2 regions of the Exiguobacterium sp. HSB13 genome follow, and region 1 is predicted to be linked to the other one. Evidence: riboswitches for the same ligand, from Rfam matches in the RefSeq annotation. Region 1 holds a riboswitch; the other holds the start of a gene.
What was found. Region 1 has a riboswitch for S-adenosylmethionine ahead of ACZGCQ_RS14530 (amino acid permease). Riboswitches for the same ligand answer to the same signal wherever they lie in the genome.
Positions count from the first base shown of each region.

Region 2: linked by a shared signal. The riboswitch ahead of ACZGCQ_RS11365 (methionine ABC transporter ATP-binding protein) and the one ahead of ACZGCQ_RS14530 (amino acid permease) in region 1 are both predicted to bind S-adenosylmethionine.

Region 1 is NZ_JBUZOM010000003.1:188,228-192,441, forward strand. It holds gene mmuM (homocysteine S-methyltransferase) at 1-935, opposite strand, end outside; gene ACZGCQ_RS14530 (amino acid permease) at 910-2,313, opposite strand; SAM riboswitch class I at 2,391-2,492, opposite strand; gene ACZGCQ_RS14535 (polysaccharide pyruvyl transferase family protein) at 2,602-4,068, opposite strand.
Region 2 is NZ_JBUZOM010000001.1:2,181,943-2,186,156, reverse strand. It holds gene ACZGCQ_RS11380 (DedA family protein) at 1-122, opposite strand, end outside; gene ACZGCQ_RS11375 (thymidine kinase) at 306-920, shown strand; gene ACZGCQ_RS11370 (alpha/beta hydrolase) at 1,003-1,761, opposite strand; SAM riboswitch class I at 1,829-1,930, opposite strand; SAM riboswitch class I at 2,180-2,283, shown strand; gene ACZGCQ_RS11365 (methionine ABC transporter ATP-binding protein) at 2,370-3,398, shown strand; gene ACZGCQ_RS11360 (methionine ABC transporter permease) at 3,388-4,038, shown strand; gene ACZGCQ_RS11355 (MetQ/NlpA family ABC transporter substrate-binding protein) at 4,058-4,214, shown strand, end outside.

The sequences.
Region 1 (4,214 bases):
CATGATGTATGAGTAACCTGACAAACCGAACGAATTTGTGCGATGTGTTCAGGTGACGTTCGGCAACAACCACCGATCAATCGTGCCCCTGCCTCATACCATGTCTTCGCGACGGTTTGGAACGACGTACACTGATTCGTACCCGACCATGTTTTTGCGACCGGATCATAGACCTCACCAGAGTTCGGATAGACGATGATTGGCACGTCTGTCAACGCCTTGACGTGACGGATAAAGTCAGTCGCGTAAGATGCCGGAAAGCAATTTGCACCGATTGCTGCGAGCTGTGGATGTTGTCCAATTGTCTCGATGCACGTCGCAAGTGCCGTTCCTTCACTAATGTGCGTCGCATCTTGAAGCGAAAACGTCAGCCAAGCGGACACTTCCGGATACGTTTCGAGAATCCGGAACAACACGACCGCTTCCTCGAGCGACGGAATCGTCTCGAATGCCAGCAGATCCGCTCCCGCTTCAATCAACGCTTCGATCCGTGGTCTGTGGAAGGCTTCTAGCACATCCACTGACACCCCATAATGACCGCGATACTCAGAACCATCTGCTAAGTAGGCACCATAAGGACCCACTGATCCCGCGATCAATGCGTTACTTTTCCCGCTACGCGTGCGTGCGTTTTGCGCCAAGGTGACTGTTTGTCGAATCAGCGCCTGTGCTTCCTTTGTCGTGATATGACGTTGCTTGAATCCTTCGATACTTGCTTGATAGCTTGAAGTGATCGCGACATCGGCACCTACTTCAAAGTAATCGTGATGGACGTGTTCGATCTGTTCCGGTGCTTCGATCAAGAGACGTGCTGACCAAAGCGGGTCGTTCAGGTCGAATCCCTTCTGTTCAAGTTCGGTTGCAAGGGCACCATCTAAAATAAGAAAGGGAACTTCCTGTAATCGTTGATCAACTGGATTTTTGATTCGGGACATCTTCAACACTCCGTTTCTGAGAAGAATTCGTGAACGCATGAACGATATAACAGATCACGATGAATGGAATACCACAGTACAAGGCGATTCGTTGTGTCGGATCAAATCCGATACCAATCAGAGAAATCAAACAAACGACGAAAGCGGCGATCGGTACGAATGGGAAGAGTGGTGTGCGATAGACCAATTCGTCGACCGTATGCCCTTCACGGAGGAATTGTTTCCGGAAACGATACTGAGCAACACTGATACTCATCCAAACGACGACGACAGCGAGACCGGAAATCGAGACGAGCGCGATATAGACACTTCCTGCTGCATAGATGCTAGACAGCAAGGCAAGTCCTCCGCCAAGCATGCTGAACAATACAGCTCGAAGTGGCACCCCACTTGGCGTCACCTGGGCGAAGAAGCGTGGAATCATGCGTTCGTTCGCAAGCGACCAGAGCATCCGAGAGGCGGCGTAAAGTCCAGAGTTCGCTGCCGACAAGATCGCTGTCAAAATGACGAAGTTCATCACGTCTGCTGCATAGGGAATACCGATCCGTTCAAACACGGCGACGAACGGACTTTCGAGTACGCCTTTCCCTTCCGTTGGCAATAAGACGGCTAACACGATGATCGTACCGACGAAAAAGAGAACCAGTCGTAAAATCGTCGTCCGGATCGCAAGCGGAATCGTCCGTTTCGGATCGACTGCTTCACCTGCTGCTACACCGATCAGTTCCGTTCCCGAGTAAGCAAAGTTCACGGCAAGCATCGTCATGAAGATGACGAAAGCGCCATTTGGGAACAGCCCGCCTTCGGTTAACGAAGAAAAGAATGGGGCTGGGCTACCATCTTGCAGTGGAATGAAGCCGACGATGGCTCCCGCACCAAGTAAAATGAAAGCAATGATCGTCACGACCTTAATCGCTGAAAACCAAAACTCGACTTCAGCGAACACGCGAACCTTCAAGACGTTGATACCAAGAATCATCGCAGCGAATAAGGCGCTGAACATCCAAACCGGAATCGACGGGAACCAACGTTGCATTAAAATGCCTGCTGCCGTGAATTCTGAACCAAGGGCGACCGTCCACGTCAGCCAGTAGAGCCAGGCCACCGTATAACCGGTGCCGGGTCCGATGTACTTCGTTGCGTATTTATGAAATGAACCGGTTTCCGGCATGTGTACGGCGAGTTCACCGAGACTTAACATAACTAAGTAGACGACGACTGCCCCAATCAAATACGACAAAATCGTCCCGACCCGTCCTGCTTGTTCTAACGTATAACCTGTACTTAAAAACAATCCTGTTCCAATGACACCACCTAACGACAGCATAATCAGATGACGTGATTCCATCTTGCGTCGAAAAGCCCCACTCGTTTTCATGAATTCGTTTCCTCCTCATTCCACCTATTTCAAATAAAAAACGCATCCTCACGGATGCGTCGGTCGACAATTCGGAAATCTTATCGATCGGGTGCAGCACCCGCAGGAATTAGCACAGTATCTTTCGACCTGTTGCTGAGGTTTCATAGGGCCAGTCCCTCCACCTCTCTGGATAAGTATGTAATTGTTCCTAACCCTATCAAGTCTTTTTCGAATTGTCAACACAATTCAGAATACTACTATCCAAAAAACATTCCGCATCGTATTGATCCGGAATGTTTGGAGGTCTTATTTTTTAGCGAATAAATCCGCTGTTTTCAAGGCTGCACGAACCGCTTTCCGGTTCAATGTCCCTTGCTGATGTTTCATTTTCTTCGTTTGGGCAGCCAGTTGCGCTTTGAGCGCCGCAATCTCTTGATCCTTTTGAGCCGTTCCTGTTTGTTTCTGCAATGCTTTGATTTTTTTATCTTTTTCAGCTAATTGTGCTTTTGTTTGTTTTTGCGCATCCGCAATCTTCTTCTCTTGTTCCGGGAAGAACCGTTCGAAACGGGCGACTGCTTCTTCAAGACTTACGCCAGAAATCGGTTGAACCGGTGGGAGCAACTCGGTTTGCGCCATTTGACGGTCAAACGGTACATTTTCAGGATAGTTCGTCTCTTGATAGATATGCTCAAGATCGTTGACGTTCAAGAAGTCGACGAAATTGTCGAAGTTACGCGCTTGAACACGTACTGGGCTTTGGAAGTCAGCATTGGCTACGACGTCAGATAATTGTGTATCTGCTTTGATATCGTTCGCCCAAATATGCGTCAACTGATGGTAATCCGTCAATTCGCGCATCCGTGCATCTTTTGGAATGAGGATGCTCGGCGTACCCGCAAGCGTCGCCGTGATGTTTCCGTGCAAGCGCGCACCAAAACTAAGGTCTGCTTGTCCGATGAAATCGAACCATGTCTGTGCGTTCAAGAAGAAACGGACCCGATCATTCATGTAAGTAGGATCCGACATCTTCACCGGATAGTTCGTCACTGAAAGATCTGCGATCGGGTGCGTTCCTGTGTACGTCAACTTCAGTTCCTTCATCCATTGGGGAATGAAGTAATGATTCGGGTATTCTTCCATTCCGCGTGTAATGAAATCAAGAACGTTTTGTGGAGCCAAACGTGACGAGTTGACCGTAATCATCGACTCAGGTGTAATGTTCGTTTCACGGATGTGCAAGTCGCGACCAAACGCGTACATCGAAGGACATCCAATGACACGATGATCGATCCCTTCGCGGAAACCAAGACGTGTTAAGTATTTCGATGTGATCTCTCCGCGAAGACCAAGCATGCTTGAGCGCTCGAGAACGGCACTGACGAATGCTTTAACATCTTCATCGAATGGGAATCCACCATCTAAGTCTGGTTCAAACGGTGCACGTAATCCTACACCGATGACGACGACTGGAATCTTTAATTTTTTGATGAGACGTGTATATTTCCGTAACGTCGGTACGAATTCTTTTCGGAATGCGTCCGCTAACGGAATGACATAAAGATCAAAGTTGGCATTGATTTCGTCTGCCCGTTCTTCGTCGTAATAGTAATAGTCAGGTGTAATCGTCGTACCTTCTGTCATTAACGTCCGAAAGATACTGTATTGATAGATAAGATTTCCAACGTTTCCTCCAATGGAATTATGTTTCATCAAATAAGGAGCATCGAACTGTTCGAATGGTGTCATACCTGCACGAATAATAATACGTTTCATAATGGATAAACTTCCCCTCTCGTCTGCTTTATTCGTCCTCGCAAGAAAAAAATACGGAAAAATATATTATCAGTTTTTTTCAATCTCATTAAGAATAGATGAATTTTATTTCGGAAGTCAACGATTCCTAAGGGAAACAGGTCTTT
Region 2 (4,214 bases), on a different contig from region 1:
AGAACGAGCAGGGTCTCATCAGGAACCGGCAATCCCACGATACCACCTGCGAGAAGGACGGAGAGACCAAGGGCACCATATTGGTGCAGGATATCATGTAAGAGATGATGAATCGGGGACACCTTCTTTCGTGAGAATCTTCTTCTTCAGTGTACAGGAAATAGGGGACGGTTGGAATGAAAGGACAAAAATTCTAGGGAAAGAAAAAATGAATTTTGATTTCCGGAAGTCAACCCTTTTTCTCGATACCGTTTCGAGCTATACTCGTTAAAGTGACTATTTTTAGAGGACGGTGTCGGACGATGATGCATGTAATAAATCAGTACGGCTGGATCGAAGTAATTTGTGGCAGTATGTTTTCCGGGAAATCGGAAGAGTTGATTCGTCGTGTCAGACGGGCGCAGTACGGCAAACTGCCCGTTCAAGTATTCAAGCCGGCAATCGACGACCGGTACCATGAAGAGCATGTCGTCTCTCATATCGGCAACTCCGTCGTGGCGATTCCGATGGCGACGAGTCGTGATCTCTACGCAGCAGTAGCGGAGGAAACACAAATCGTTGGAATCGATGAAGTTCAATTCTTTGATGATGAGATCGTACAAGTCATCGAAGCACTTGCACAAGACGGAAAACGTGTCATTTGTGCGGGTCTTGATCAAGATTTCCGGGCAGAGCCATTCGGCAAGATGCCGGAATTACTGGCGCGCGCAGAATTCGTAACGAAGCTGCAAGCCATCTGTCTTTCGTGTGGTGATCCGGCTTCCCGGACACAACGGTTGATTGATGGAAAACCAGCGAACTACGATGATCCGATCATCCTAGTCGGCGCTTCAGAGTCGTATGAGCCACGGTGCCGCCATTGTCATGAGGTGCCTGGAAAACCGAAGCCGCTCCAATCGGTGCAGCATCAAGAAAGATAAATAAAAAGACGAGCCGATGATGGTCGTCCTTTGATCTCACAGCTATTCGCTTCTACTTGGAAACGAATAGCTGTTTTTTTTATTATCCTGTTTCCTGTGAGAATCGGCTTGAGCGTTCGATGAAGCGGATCGTCTCACGAACGATCAAATCCTGATCATGATCAAGGGTTGCGACGTGATACGAGTTGAGTAAACAGTAGCTGCGTTTATCATTCGTTCCGATATGTTGATGCAGATAATCCGAGCTCGACGGTGGAACAACGTGATCGGTCGCTGAGTAAAGAATCAATGTCGGAAGAAGGATCGATCCAAGGCGTCCTTTCGTCTCATCCATCAGACGGACGAGTTCGAACGCACAACGGCTCGGAACGAGATCATAGATGATTTCAAAAGCAGACCGCTTGATGTCCGGTGCCCCTTCCGGTAAATACTGTGGACCGTCCTCGAACGAAAGTGCTTCATAGGATGGAACGGAGAGTGCAGCATTGATCGTAATGATGCCGGCAAACGGAATCCTGTCAGCGGCGAGCGACAGTGCGAGCGTTGCTCCCATTGATTGACCGATGACGAAGACTTGGTCGCATGTTTCTTGTAAACGTTCATAGCCGTCTTGCAGGCTTTGCTTCCAACATCGAGCAGTCGATTGTTCGAACTCGCGGACGTTTGTTCCATGTCCACGTAAGCGCGGGGCATAGACGGTAAAACCTTCAGCGGCGAATGCCTCACCGACGTCCCGGACACTTTGTGGGGTCGCGTTAAAACCATGACAGATTAGAATACCAATCGGTCCACCTTGAAGATAAAACGCTTCGGCACCAGTCAATACAGGATAGTTCATCATTACTCTTTTTCCTCCATTCATGAAAAAAACTCGTCGACGTCACTGCTTGGACGCCCACGAGTTTTTCACCGTATCATCCAAAGCCGCGCTTTGCTGGTCGGAGCACCTTACAAATTGCAGGTTGCCGTGAAGTCATAGAGCCAGGTCTCTCGTTCACTCTTGATAAATATCATATTGGAATTGTCGGATTAATCATTGAAACGATGGTAGCACGTTCGAAAATGACTTGTCAAATCGTTCTTGACGAATCACGATTCGTTCATTAAGCTAATCCATAACTTGTCAATCAATCGATATGCGACAAATGGATTATTTTTGCAAAGTTGGTTGACTTTTAAAGGTTCGACCCGTAATGTAAAAATTAGTTTTACGACATAAGCAACAACGCAACACCACACATACGAATTTCATACCGCAATACTTATCCAGAGAGGTGGAGGGACTGGCCCTGCGAAACCTCGGCAACAGACTCATTATGAGCACTGTGCCAATTCCATCAGACAGATGTCTGAGAGATGAGTGGAGTGGATTCTGCCACTGTGCGGATCCAGGTCTCTTCTTGTTTCTCAAGAAGGGACCTTTTTTGTTGAATGAAGGGGGAAAACGGAATGATCGCATTTCATCAAGTCAAAAAAACGTACGTCACGAAGGATCAGACGATCGCAGCGCTCGACGGTGTCGACCTGACGATCGAAAAAGGCGAAATCTTTGGTGTCATCGGCTTTAGTGGTGCCGGAAAAAGTTCACTGCTCCGCTGTGTCAATCTGTTAGAACGACCAACATCAGGAACGGTGACGGTCGATGGGGAAGATTTAACGCAACTGTCTCCGAAAAAATTACGCCAAGCAAAACAACGGATTGGAATGATCTTTCAGCACTTCAATCTATTGAATGCGAACACAGTCTTTACGAATGTCGCAAAGCCACTCGTTCTCGCAGGCGTCAAGAAAGACGAGATTCGACGCCGGGTGACGGAGTTGCTCGAATTCGTTGATCTCGCGGACAAGGCGGATCATTATCCGGATCAATTGTCCGGTGGACAGAAACAGCGTGTTGGCATCGCCCGGGCACTGGCGACGCAACCTTCCGTCCTCTTATGTGACGAAGCGACATCAGCACTTGATCCCCAGACGACGCATCATATTCTCCAGTTATTAAAACGCATCAATGCCGAGTACGGGATCACGATTCTCTTGATCACCCACGAGATGGGCGTCATCCGGGAGATTTGCGACCGGGTCGCCGTCATTGAAGCTGGAAAGTTGATTGAGTCAGGAACGGTCTTCGACGTCTTTTCGAATCCAAAGACCGAGACGGCAAAAAACTTCGTCCGGTCCGTCATGCATGACGAAATTCCAGCATCGATTCGTCAGTTAATCGAGTCGCGAAATGCACATCCAATCTATAAGATTCATTTTCTCGGACATCACACGGGGCAGCCGCTCTTATCGCAAGTCGCGAAACGCTTCGATGTCGATGTCAACATCTTGCACGGGAGCATCACAGAGTTGCAGGATACGCCGTTCGGCACCTTACTCGTCGAGTTGATCGGTGAGCCGGCTGAAGTAAAACGAGCGTTACACTATATCGATCAGGCACAGGTGACAGTCGAGGAGGTGCTTGCCCATGCTAGTTAATTACAGTGATATCTGGACGGCATTTTTGCAGACGATGACGATGGTATCCGTCTCACTCTTATTCTCGACTTTGATTGGCTTACCACTCGGTATCCTACTTGTCGTCACGCGAAAAGGTGCATTGCTCGAGAACGTCCCGCTGTTCACGTTCTTCAACAGTATCGTCAATATTTTCCGCTCGATTCCGTTCATCATTTTACTCGTCGCGATCATTCCATTGACGCGCTTGATCGTCCAGACATCGATCGGAACCGAAGCCGCCATCGTCCCGCTCGTCTTTTACGCCGCACCGTACATGGCGCGTCTGATCGAGAGCTCGTTACTCGAAGTCGATAAAGGTGTTCTGGAAGCAGCAGAAGCGATGGGTGCGACACCGTTTCAAACGATTTTCCGCTTCCTCCTACCGGAAGCACTCGGTTCACTGATCCTGAACTTAACAATCGCGACGATCGGCTTGATCGGGGCGTCAGCGATGGCAGGTGCGATTGGAGGCGGTGGTCTCGGTGACTTAGCGATCACCTATGGTTATCAACGATTCGACACGAAAGTCATGATCATCACGGTCGGGATTCTCGTCATCTTAGTTCAAGGCTTACAGACGACAGGCAATATCGTCGCACGAAAAATCAGAAGACATTAATCAAGGGAGCGATTCAGCCATGAAAAAAGCAGTAGCAATTGGAGCAACACTAACGACGATTTTATTTGCCGGGTGCGCAGCATCAGGAGAAGACGAAAAGACGATCAAACTCGGTGTCAGCGGTTCGGATACCCAAGTTTGGGACTACGTCGCGAAAAAAGCAGAGAAGGAAGGCA